4 regions of the Pseudomonas sp. S2_A05 genome follow, and region 2 is predicted to be linked to each of the others. Evidence: predicted binding sites of a transcription regulator. Region 2 holds the regulator's gene; each other region holds the start of a gene.

Evidence for each region. The regulator sigma-54, encoded in region 2, starts transcription at its own class of promoters, with help from an activator protein. The targets are predictions, from matches to a motif close to ANTGGCATNNANNTTGCTNT.
Region 1: the regulator sigma-54 is predicted to act here: its motif matches at 1,017-1,036, upstream of AB4O12_RS03075 (circularly permuted type 2 ATP-grasp protein).
Region 3: the regulator sigma-54 is predicted to act here: its motif matches at 1,980-1,999, upstream of glnA (type I glutamate--ammonia ligase).
Region 4: the regulator sigma-54 is predicted to act here: its motif matches at 1,320-1,339, upstream of flgB (flagellar basal body rod protein FlgB).

What each region holds. Positions count from the first base shown of each region.
Region 1 covers NZ_CP162775.1:647,802-650,832, reverse strand. Annotated here, with positions in the region: gene AB4O12_RS03075 (circularly permuted type 2 ATP-grasp protein) at 1-983, opposite strand, end outside; gene AB4O12_RS03070 (ribonuclease E inhibitor RraB) at 1,461-1,808, opposite strand; gene AB4O12_RS03065 (hypothetical protein) at 2,018-2,251, opposite strand; gene speE (polyamine aminopropyltransferase) at 2,541-3,031, opposite strand, start outside.
Region 2 covers NZ_CP162775.1:5,718,744-5,721,774, forward strand. Annotated here, with positions in the region: gene rapZ (RNase adapter RapZ) at 1-251, opposite strand, end outside; gene ptsN (PTS IIA-like nitrogen regulatory protein PtsN) at 254-718, opposite strand; gene hpf (ribosome hibernation-promoting factor, HPF/YfiA family) at 730-1,038, opposite strand; gene AB4O12_RS25795 (RNA polymerase factor sigma-54) at 1,112-2,602, opposite strand; gene lptB (LPS export ABC transporter ATP-binding protein) at 2,769-3,031, opposite strand, start outside.
Region 3 covers NZ_CP162775.1:5,118,100-5,121,130, forward strand. Annotated here, with positions in the region: gene AB4O12_RS23295 (DUF4124 domain-containing protein) at 1-150, opposite strand, end outside; gene glnA (type I glutamate--ammonia ligase) at 480-1,886, opposite strand; gene thiI (tRNA uracil 4-sulfurtransferase ThiI) at 2,214-3,031, shown strand, end outside.
Region 4 covers NZ_CP162775.1:3,162,403-3,165,433, reverse strand. Annotated here, with positions in the region: gene AB4O12_RS14410 (chemotaxis protein CheV) at 1-146, shown strand, start outside; gene cheR (protein-glutamate O-methyltransferase CheR) at 193-1,020, shown strand; gene flgB (flagellar basal body rod protein FlgB) at 1,380-1,790, shown strand; gene flgC (flagellar basal body rod protein FlgC) at 1,794-2,237, shown strand; gene flgD (flagellar hook assembly protein FlgD) at 2,253-2,981, shown strand; gene flgE (flagellar hook protein FlgE) at 3,013-3,031, shown strand, end outside.

The DNA.
Region 1 (3,031 bases), 910 kb from region 2:
AAACGGATCATGTCGGTGACAAACGGGTAAACCGATTTATCGTCCGCGACCCCGGTGCCGATGGCATTGGCCAGCACCACATTGCCGGAGCGATAAGACGACAGCAGCCCCGGCACGCCGAGCATCGAGTCCGGGTTGAACGCCAGCGGATCAAGGAACGCGTCGTCGAGGCGGCGATAGATCACGTCGACCGCTTTCGGGCCATCGGTGGTGCGCATGAACACCTTGTCGTCACGCACGAACAGATCTGCGCCTTCCACCAGTTCAACGCCCATCTCCCGCGCCAGAAACGCATGTTCGAAGAACGCGCTGTTGAAGCGACCCGGCGTCAACACCACCACGCTCGGGTTGTCGATCGGGCTTGAGCTTTTCAGGGTGTCGAGCAGCAGATTGGGATAGTGATCGATCGGGGCGATGCGCTGGGCGGAGAACAGTTCGGGGAACAGGCGCATCATCATCTTGCGGTCTTCGAGCATGTAGCTGACGCCACTGGGTGTGCGCAGGTTGTCTTCGAGGACGTAATAAGTGCCATCGCCATCGCGTACCAGATCGACGCCGGAGATATGCGAGTAGATGTCGCGGTGCAGATCCAGGCCCTGCATCGCCAACTGGTATTGCTCGTTGGCCAGCACCTGTTCGGCGGGAATGATCCCGGCCTTGATGATGCGCTGTTCGTGGTAGAGGTCGGCGAGAAACATGTTCAACGCCTTGACCCGCTGAATGCAGCCGCGCTCGACAATCCGCCATTCACTGGCAGGAATGCTGCGTGGAATGGTGTCGAACGGAATCAGGCGCTCGGTGCCCTGCTCGTCGCCATAGAGCGTGAAGGTGATCCCGGCCCGGTGGAACAGCAGATCGGCCTCGCGGCGGCGCTGCGCGAGCAGCTCGTCGGGCGTCTCGGCCAGCCAGCGGGCAAATTCCCGGTAATGCGGGCGGACCAGGCCGCCGGCATCGTACATCTCGTCAAAATAGGTGCGGATCATGCCGTACTCCTTGTCACTCCGGACATACAGGCCTTCGCAAGGCCCGTGCCATCGGCATAAACGCTTTGATTTCAATCGGTTGTAGATCCACGCCGAAGGCTGCGCACCATTCCTGTGCGGCAAATGCCCCGGCCCGATTGCCCCCGCTTCATTGCGACGCACTGCATCGCCTATCACCAGCATAGTCAGAGTTGATTTCACTGCCCGGCCACGACTGCGGATAATCCGCGCATTCGCTGCAAAACTTCCCCGGCACGCCGTCGCGAAGTAGTCAGCTCAACTGATCTGAACTGCCTTGGCAGCCCCGTCCCGACAGGACTTTATTGCACACCCGTCTTCCCTTTTAGCCACCCTCTCCGGTGGCTTTTTTTTGCCCGGGATTCTTGTTTCAGGGTTTTGCCACTGCGATGTGCAGAAGCCAGAAACGACAACGGCCGACCCGAAGGTCAGCCGTTGCCCGACAAACAATGCGCAATATCAATTCAACCGGTAACGATTGCGCACCTCCTGCTTCACGCCCCAACCCTCGATAATGCCGCCCAGCGGTTCGACCACGGCAGAAAAGCCTTGCTCGAAATCGCCGATGTCGTCATAGGTTGCGTACATCACTTTGCTCAATTCCAGCGACCAGGCGCCGTCGTCGCGCGCACTGACCTGGGCATTGATGGATTCACCGCGAAATTTGCCTGCTGCCCTGCGCGCCCGCTCCTCGTCCGGGAAAATCGCGTAGAACTCAATGGGATGGAACCGGGAAAAATCGAAACCGCCTTCTTTCATGCGGCGCAGAACATTGCTGCTGATGTCTTCTTGATAGGCTGTGCTCATGAATCGTCCCCCTCGATTGATGGATAGACTTTCCGTATTCCCGCCCCGGGCCTTTTGGCCTAAGTACTACGGCAACGTGGTTGCGCGCGGGAAACAAGCATGTAGCTGACAAGACCAGACCTTAGCGATCCATTCGCTGATCTCGCTTGCAGAGTAGCCCCAAGAGAGCGCCGCTGCCAAGGCCTGGTTTACGAGATGACAGGAAGTGTTCAGACAGGGGTGATGCTGCGGATTTCGATGCCGTTCTGAGTCTTGAGGTTTTTCACCTCGGCATCGGTGGTGCGCCCTTGCAGGTCGTTGAGATCCAGCTGGGCGGCAACCGGAAGAAGCCGCTCCTTGATCAGCCGGGCGGCTTCATCATCGGACGGGCATTCCTCACGTTCGAAGACTTCATCAACAATTTCGCCGTGATCATCCACGAAAGTGACTTTCCACTTTTGCATCAGTGCCTCCTCGATCAACCCGTAAATGGGCTTACCTCTATCTCGACTTTTTTCCGCGAGAGTTGGTTCAAAAGGATTACAGCCGCCAACGGTGAAAATAACCAGCCGATCGATAGGGCGGACTTCTGTGGCGAGGGGATTTATCCCCGTTCGGCTGCGCAGCAGTCGTAAGACCGTCCATTGCGGTTTAACGGATACACCGCGCCGGCCGGTTCAGGGATGCTGCGCATCCCAACGGGGATAAATCCCCTCACCACAAAAGCTCCCTTGCAGAGCGACTTCAGAGTGATCAGTCGTTGCTTGGCTTGTTGACCGCTTGCAGCACGTATTGCGGCAAGGCGAACGCGCCGATGTGGATTTCCGGATTGTAGTAACGGGTGACAATGCCGCTGCCGATGAAGCGCTGTTGCAGGGTTTCACGGCTGAGCTTGCGGTAGGCCGGGTTGGTCGAGCCCCAGGCGAAGGTCATCGAGCCGCCGATGTAGGTCGGCACGGCGGCCTGGTAGAAGTGCCAGTCCGGGAACAGGCTGCGCAGGCGACCGGCGGTGGTTTTGACTTCGTCGATTTGCATGAACGGCGTGCCGTTCTGAGTCACCAGGATGCCGCCTTCGTTCAGGCAGCGGTGGCACGCCTGGTAGAAGTTCTCCGAGAACAGCACTTCGCCCGGGCCGATCGGGTCGGTGGAGTCGGAGATGATCACGTCGAATTTTTCAGTGGTGGTGGCGACGAAACGCATGCCGTCATCGATCACCAGGTTCAGGCGCGGATCGTCGTAGGCAC
Region 2 (3,031 bases):
TTGATATGCTTGGCACGCACGTCTTCGAGCAACTCAGGGAAACGTGACAGATGGCTGGGCAGGTTGCGCGCATCGATCGACACGGCGACCAGCGGCTGCGCCAGTTCTGTGTGAATCAGCGCTCGCTCGGCCAGTTCCGGCAGCAAACCGGCCGGCAGATTGTCGATGCAGTAGTAGCCGTTGTCCTCAAGGACATTCAGGGCGGTACTTTTACCCGAGCCCGAACGGCCACTGACAATGATCAAACGCATGATTAGTGCCCGTTCTGCTCGTCCAGTACAACCTGGTACAAGGCTTCATTGCTCGGAGCGCTGCGCAATTTGTCGCGCACTTCCTTGCGGTCGAGCATGCTGGCGATCTGGCGCAACAACTCCAGATGCGCGTCGGTTGCGGCTTCCGGGACCAGCAGTACGAACAACAGGTCCACCGGAGCGCCGTCGATGGCGTCGAAATCGATCGGGGCTTCGAGGTGCAGCAGGGCGCTCACTGGCCCCGCGCAGCCCTTGAGGCGGCAGTGGGGAATGGCGATGCCGTTGCCAAAACCGGTGGAGCCGAGTTTTTCACGGGCGATCAGCGCCTCGAAGACATCCTGCATCGCCAGATCCGGCACTTCGCGGTGGATCAGGTTGGCAATCTGTTCGAGGGCTTTTTTCTTGCTGCCGCCCGGCGCGTTCACTTGGGAACGGCCGGGGGTCAGGATGGTTTCAAGTCGGATCATGGATAGGGGTGTTAACGACCGGTCGCGCCCTGGAGGAGGCTCTGGGTCTTTTCCTTATGCTTTTTGAGTTGGCGATCCAGCTTGTCGGTAAGTGAGTCGATCGCAGCGTACATGTCGGTATCTTCTGCGTTTGCGACCACTTCACTGCCGGGAATATGCAAGGTGGCTTCGATCTTCTGTTTCAGCTTTTCGACGCACATCGTGACCTGCACGTTGGTGATCTTGTCGAAATGTCGCTCCAGTCGCTGGAGTTTTTCCTCGATGTAGGAACGCAGAGGTTGGGTCACTTCCAGTTGGTGTCCACTGATGTTGACTTGCATACAGCTTCTCCTTCGTTGCCAGTGCATAAAGCGGCAGGCCGAAAAGCCTGCCACTGGAACGCTGTAACGTGGCTTACATCAACCGCTTGCGTTCGCTCGAAGGCGCGATTCCGAGGGATTCGCGGTACTTGGCGACGGTGCGGCGAGCCACCTGAATGCCTTGTGCCTCCAGTAAACCAGCGATCTTGCTGTCACTCAACGGCTTTTTCTGATTTTCCGCAGCGACCAGTTTCTTGATGATCGCGCGGATCGCCGTGGACGAGCATTCGCCGCCTTCGGAGGTGCTGACGTGGCTGGAGAAAAAGTATTTCAGCTCATAAATACCGCGCGGGGTATGCATGAATTTTTGTGTGGTCACCCGGGAAATCGTCGATTCGTGCATGCCGACCGCTTCGGCGATGTCATGCAATACCAACGGCTTCATTGCTTCGTCGCCGTATTCGAGGAAGCCGCGCTGATGTTCGACGATCTGCGTGGCCACTTTCATCAGGGTTTCGTTGCGGCTCTGCAGGCTCTTGATGAACCAGCGGGCCTCCTGCAACTGGTTGCGCATGAAAGTGTTGTCGGCGCTGGTGTCGGCACGCTTCACGAAACCGGCGTACTGGGCGTTGACGCGCAGGCGAGGCACCGATTCCTGGTTCAGCTCGACCAGCCAGCGCTCGTTGTCCTTGCGCACGATCACGTCGGGAATGACGTATTCGGCTTCGGTCGACTCGATCTGTGAGCCGGGACGCGGATTGAGGCTCTGCACCAGTTCGATGACCTGGCGCAGCTCGTCTTCCTTGAGCTTCATGCGCCGCATCAACTGGCTGTAATCGCGGCTGCCGAGCAGGTCGATGTAATCGGCGACCAGACGCTTGGCCTCGGTCAGCCACGGCGTCTTCGCGGGCAGCTGGCGCAATTGCAGCAGCAGGCATTCGCTGAGGTTGCGTGCGCCGATACCGGCGGGCTCGAATTGCTGGATGCGATGCAGGACAGCTTCGATTTCGTCGAGCTCGATGTCCAGTTCCGGGTCGAACGCTTCAAGAATCTCTTCGAGTGTTTCGTCCAGATAGCCCTGATTGTTGATGCAGTCGATCAGAGTCACGGCGATCAGGCGATCGGTGTCGGACATCGGTGCCAGGTTCAGTTGCCAGAGCAGATGGCTTTGCAGGCTCTCGCCGGCCGACGTGCGGGTGGTGAAATCCCACTCATCGTCATCGCTGCTCGGCAGGCTGCTGGCGCTGGTCTGGTAGACGTCTTCCCAGGCAGTATCCACTGGCAGTTCGTTGGGGATACGCTCGTTCCAATCGCCATCCTCGAGGTTATCCACCGTCGGGGCGGTTTCCTGGTAGGAGGGTTCCTGGATTTCGGCGGGCTTCTGTTCGGCGTTGTCGGCCAGCGGATCGGCGTTGTCGAAGTCGTCGCCTTCTTCCTGGCGCTCGAGCATCGGATTGGATTCCAGAGCCTCCTGGATCTCCTGTTGCAGGTCCAGGGTCGACAATTGGAGCAGGCGGATGGCCTGTTGCAGCTGCGGTGTCATCGTCAGCTGCTGGCCCATTCTCAAGACTAGCGATGGTTTCATGGCAGGGGCTTAACACCTTATTCGCCGGCGCTTTGCGCCATCCACTACAGGGCGCCGAAGCGCCAAACTTAAGCAAATTATATGCCTGAAACTGAAGTGTTTGCCTAGAGCGCTGTAACAATTAAAGCGGATAAATGCGCCTTGAATCGATACAGCGCTGTCGCGCTTACAGGCGGAACTCGTGACCCAGATACACTTCCTTGACCAGATCGTTGGCCAGGATGGTCTCGGCATCGCCTTCAGCGATCAGTTGACCGTCGTTGACGATGTAAGCGGTTTCGCAAATATCCAGCGTCTCACGCACGTTGTGGTCGGTGATCAGCACGCCGATGCCCTTGGCCTTGAGGTGATGGATGATCTGCTTGATGTCGCCGACCGAGATCGGGTCAACGCCGGCGAACGGTTCGTCGAGCAGTATGAATTTCGGTG
Region 3 (3,031 bases), 600 kb from region 2:
GAGTGGCGGCAACTCGACCGGTTGCGCCTGCACGCCGTCCGGCGGCTGATTGCTGTACGCCGTGTTGCCGTTGGCGTCGGTGTACTTGTAGATCTGCGCGGCGGCGGGCAGGGCGATCAGCAGCAGAATGTAGAGAAGCGTGCGACCCATGAAATCGACCGGGGTTGGAAACTGTGGGTAGCAGCATAGGACAGGTGGGGCGGTTGGCCAAAACCGTTAATAACTGGAATTGAAAAGACTGGTAGCCAAAACACGGATCGTTCCCATGCTCTGCGTGGGAATGCCTCCTGGGACGCTCCGCGTCCAGTGACGCGGAGCGTCACGGGCTGCATTCCCACGCGGAGCGTGGGAATGATCAATGACCCACCGCTTTCGCGAGCAGGCTCGCTCCCACATGGAAAATGCGTTGCGCCGGGCAATAAAAAAGGCCTCCCGAAGGAGGCCTCTTGTGTCACGCCGCTTTACGCAGCGCTACCGGATCAGCAGCTGTAGTACAGCTCATATTCCAGTGGGTGTACGAAGGTGCGAACCTTGATTTCTTCTTCCGATTTCAGCGCGATGTAAGCGTCGATGAAGTCGTCGGAGAACACGCCGCCCTTGGTCAGGAACGCGCGGCCCTTGTCCAGCTCTTCCAGGGCTTCTTTCAGGCTGCCGCAAACCTGTGGAATCTCTTTCGCCTCTTCAGGCGGCAGGTCGTACAGGTTCTTGTCGGCGGCATCGCCTGGGTGGATCTTGTTCTGGATACCGTCCAGACCGGCCATCAGCAGAGCTGCGAAAGCCAGGTACGGGTTGGCAGCCGGATCCGGGAAGCGTGCTTCGATACGGCGGGCTTTCGGGCTCGACACGTAAGGAATACGGATCGAAGCGGAACGGTTGCGAGCCGAGTAGGCCAGCATTACCGGAGCTTCGAAGCCTGGCACCAGACGCTTGTAGGAGTTGGTCGCCGGGTTGGTGAAGCCGTTCAGGGCCTTACCGTGCTTGATGATGCCGCCGATGAAGTACAGAGCGGTATCGGACAGGCCGGCATAGCCTTCACCTGCGAAGGTGTTCTTGCCGTCTTTCCAGATCGACATGTGTACGTGCATGCCCGAACCGTTGTCGCCGTACAGTGGCTTCGGCATGAAGGTCGCGGTGCGGCCGTAAGCGTCGGCAACGTTGTGCACAACGTATTTCAGGGTCTGAACTTCGTCAGCCTTCTTCACCAGGGTGTTGAACTTGACGCCGATTTCGTTCTGGCCGGCAGTTGCCACTTCGTGGTGGTGAACTTCAACCGACTGACCCATTTCTTCCAGTGCGTTGCACATGGCAGTACGGATTTCGTGGTCGTGGTCGAACGGTGGAACCGGGAAGTAGCCGCCTTTCACGCCTGGACGGTGACCCTTGTTGCCACCTTCGATGTCCTGGTCGGACATCCACGAACCTTGCTCGGAGTAGATCTTGAACATCGAGCCGGAGATGTCCGACTTGAATTTGACCGAGTCAAAGATGAAGAACTCAGGCTCCGGACCGGCGAATACGGTGTCACCGATACCGGTGGCTTTCAGGTGCTCTTCGGCGCGCTTGGCGATCGCACGTGGGTCGCGATCGTAGCCCTGCATGCTCGAAGGCTCGATGATGTCGCACACCAGAATCAGGGTTGGGTCTTCGGTGAACGGATCGAGCACGGCAGTTTCGTCGACCGGCATCAGGATCATGTCGGAGGCTTCGATGCCTTTCCAGCCGGAGATGGAGGAACCGTCGAACATCTTGCCGACTTCGAAGAAGTCGTCATCCAGCGCATCGCGAGCCGGCATGGTCACGTGGTGCTGAGTGCCTTTGGTGTCCGTGAAGCGCAGATCAATCCACTTGACGTCATGATCTTTGATGAGTTGAACCGACTTCGACATAGTGTCCTCCGGGTGAATTAGGGCGGGTAGTGGATGCCCTTAATAATGGTGATGCCGGCGCGAATACTCTGCCAAGGCAACCTGCCTCACAAGGGAGCAAATTGCATGCCAGTGCCCCAGCATGGGTTTTTTGCCCCAAATTCACGCTTATTAAGGCGTGCGAGGTACTGAATCGACAAATCCCGCCCCTTAATGTTGCGTTTAAATTCAGAAATGACCTGTTTTGGTGCAAGCAAAACCTTCTGCACATTAACTGGTTAAACCTTGAGCAATTTCCGCTATAATCCGCGCCCCCCTTTTTCGGCTGGCCGTTCGCGCGCTGTTTTCATGAAACTTATCGTAAAAGTCTTCCCCGAGATCACCATCAAAAGCCGACCTGTCCGGACGAAATTCATCCGCCAGTTGGCCAAGAACATCCGCACCGTGCTCCGTGACCTGGACCCGGCCGTGGTGGTGAACGGCGTGTGGGACAATCTCGAGCTGGAAACCCGCGTTACTGACCCCAAAGCCTTGAAAGAGATGGGCGAACGCCTGACCTGCATGCCGGGTATCGCGCATTTTCTGCAGATCGACGAGTACCCGCTGGGCGACTTCGACGACATCACCGAAAAGTGCAAACAGCACTACGGCGATGCACTGGCCGGGAAGATTTTCTCGGTGCGCTGCAAGCGCGCAGGCAAGCATGCCTTCAGCTCGATGGACGTGGAAAAATACGTCGGCAGCAAGCTGCGTCGCGAGTGCGGTGCGGCCGGAATCGACCTTAAAGCACCGCAAATCGAAGTCCGTATCGAAGTTCGCGACAAACGGTTGTTCGTGATTCACAGCCAGCACAACGGCATCGGCGGCTACCCGCTCGGCGCGTTGGAGCAGACGCTGGTATTGATGTCCGGCGGCTTCGATTCGACCGTGGCGGCTTATCAGATCATGCGTCGCGGCCTGATGGCGCACTTCTGCTTCTTCAATCTCGGCGGGCGTGCCCACGAATTGGGCGTGATGGAAGTCGCGCACTTCATCTGGAAGAAGTACGGCAGCTCGCAACGCGTGCTATTTGTCAGTGTGCCGTTCGAGGAAGTGCTGGGCGAAATTCTCGGCAAAGTCGATAACAGTCATATGGGCGTGGTTTTGAAGCGTATGATGTTGCGCGC
Region 4 (3,031 bases), 2.6 Mb from region 2:
ATATCATCCTGCATACTTCGTTGTCGGGGGTATTCAATCAGGCGATGGTGAAGAAAGTCGGTGCTGATGACTTCCTGGCCAAATTCCGTCCTGATGACCTCGCATCCCGGGTAGTCGACCGGATCAAAGCAGCAGATATCAGCTAGGGGCCTTCTGCCCCTGGCGGTCAACACGATTTAAGAGGCGGCATCATTGTCTACGGGTAATTTGGATTTCGAACAGTTCCGGGTCTTCCTGGAAAAAGCCTGTGGCATTCTGCTCGGTGAAAACAAGCAGTATCTGGTCTCGAGCCGTCTCAACAAACTGATGGAGCAGCAAGGCATCAAGTCCCTGGGTGAGCTGGTACAGCGCATCCAGACCCAGCCGCGCAGCGGTTTGCGCGAGCAGGTGGTCGATGCCATGACGACCAACGAAACCCTGTGGTTTCGCGACACCTATCCGTTTGAAGTCTTGAAGAACAAGGTACTGCCGGAAGCGATCAAGGCCAGCCCCAACCAGCGTCTGCGGATCTGGTCGGCGGCCTGCTCGTCGGGGCAGGAGCCGTACTCGCTGTCGATGTCGATCGACGAGTTCGAGCGCAGCAACCTGGGGCAGTTGAAGATGGGTGTGCAGATCGTTGCCACCGATCTGTCGGGCCTGATGCTCAACAACTGCAAGACCGGCGAGTACGACAGCCTGGCGATCGGTCGCGGTCTGTCGCCGGAACGCCTGCAACGCTACTTCGACCCGAAAGGGCCGGGGCGCTGGGTGGTCAAGGCGCCGATCAAGAGCCGGGTGGAATTCCGCTCGTTCAACCTGCTCGACAGCTACGCGGCGCTGGGCAAGTTCGACATCGTGTTCTGCCGCAACGTGCTGATCTACTTCTCTGCCGAAGTGAAGAAGGACATCCTGTTGCGCATTCACAGCACGTTGAAGCCGGGCGGGTATCTGTTCCTTGGCGCTTCGGAAGCGCTGAACGGATTGCCGGATCATTACCAGATGGTTCAGTGCAGCCCGGGGATTATCTACAAGGCGAAATAAGCGGTTTGCGCTGATACAAAAACGGGAGGCCCGCAAAGGCCTCCTTTTTTTATGCCCGAATTATTTTCCACGAATCCCCTGTGGGAGCGAGCCTGCTCGCGAAAGCGGTCTGTCCATAAGACAGTTGGCGCCTGACACGCCGCCTTCGCGAGCAGGCTCGCTCCCACAGGGATCTGCGCTGACCTGGCAACGACGGCAAGCGGCAGAAAAGCGGCATCCGGCGGTAACCGGTTGCCGCTTTTCTGGCATTGCCGCTTTGCCTGTCAGGCGCAAAGCCCCGGAATACGGGGCTTTGATCATTTGGCACGGCACTTGCTAAAGCTCAAGTACGAAAAACCGGTCACCTGAAGGTTCCCGACATGAGCATCAGCTTCGACAAAGCGCTGGGCATTCACGAAAAGGCATTGGGCTTCCGCGCCCAGCGTGCCGAAGTGCTGGCCAACAACATCGCCAACGCCGACACCCCGAACTACAAAGCGCGGGATCTGGATTTCTCCAAAGTGCTCGAAGCACAGACCGAGAAGACCAAGACCGGCGGCCACTTTGCCCTGAACATGACCAACAGCCGGCACATCGAGGCTGAAGGGCTGGGCAACGGCGACGAGTCGCTGATGTATCGCACGCCGATGCAGCCTTCGATCGACCAGAACACCGTCGACGCTCAACTGGAACAGTCGAACTACGCGGAAAACGCTGTCGGCTTCCAGGCCAGCTTCACCTTGCTCAACAGCAAATTCAAAGGGCTGGTGTCAGCCCTGCGCGGAGAATAATCCATGTCCCTGTCCAGCGTTTTCAACATTGCCGGCAGCGGCATGAGCGCGCAGACCACGCGTCTGAACACCGTGGCTTCGAACATCGCCAACGCCGAAACCGTTTCGTCGAGCATCGACCAGACCTACCGCGCCCGTCATCCGGTGTTCGCCACCATGTTTCAGGGCGGCCAGGCCGGCGGCAGCAATTCGCTGTTCCAGAACCAGGACGCGGCCGGGCAGGGCGTGCAGGTGCTTGGCGTTGTCGAAGACCAGAGCAACCTCGAAGCGCGCTACGAGCCGAACCATCCGGCTGCCGACGCCAAGGGCTACGTCTACTACCCGAACGTCAACGTGGTGGAAGAAATGGCTGACATGATTTCCGCGAGCCGCTCGTTCCAGACCAACGCGGAAATGATGAACACCGCCAAAACCATGATGCAGAAGGTACTGACCCTCGGTCAGTAATAAGGGGCGACTGCCATGAGCGTTACGGATACCACCAGCAGCCTGAGCATGAACGACATCCTGGCCAACTCGTCGAAGAAGGCCAGCAGCACGACGTCGGGCGGCATCGCTTCGGCGACCAACAGTGCCACAGGCGGCCAGGCGCTGGGCAAGGATGCTTTCCTGCAATTGCTGGTCACCCAGCTGAAAAACCAGAACCCGCTCGACCCGCAGGACAACAGCGCCTTCGTCGCGCAGTTGGCGCAGTTCAGCAGCCTTGAAGGCATCACCACGCTGAACTCCACTGTCAGTGGCCTTGCCGGCAACTACAACTCGTCGCAGGCGTTGCAAGCGTCGTCGCTGGTCGGTCGCAACGTGATCGTGCAGACCAACACCGCCCAGCTCGATGACCCGAGCAAAGGCCTGACCGGTTCGGTCACCGTGCCTTCGTCGATTGCCGGCGGCACCGTGACCATCACCGACAAGGACGGCAAGACCGTGCGCACCATCGACCTGGGCAGCCGCGCTGCCGGCGATGCCAGCTTCACTTGGGACGGCAAGGACACCGCCGGCACCGTGGTTCCGGTCGGCACTTACACGTTCAAGGCCAACGCACCGATCAACGGCACCGCGACCGACCTGGCGACCTACCTGCCGGCGACCGTCAACAGCGTGACGATCAGCCAGACCGGTGGCGAGCTGATGCTCAACCTGGCCGGCAAGGGCACCGTTGCCCTGTCCAAAGTACAAACCATTGGTATATAGAGCCGACTAACCCGGCACGAAGGAGTGGAACATGTCTTTTAACATCGGCC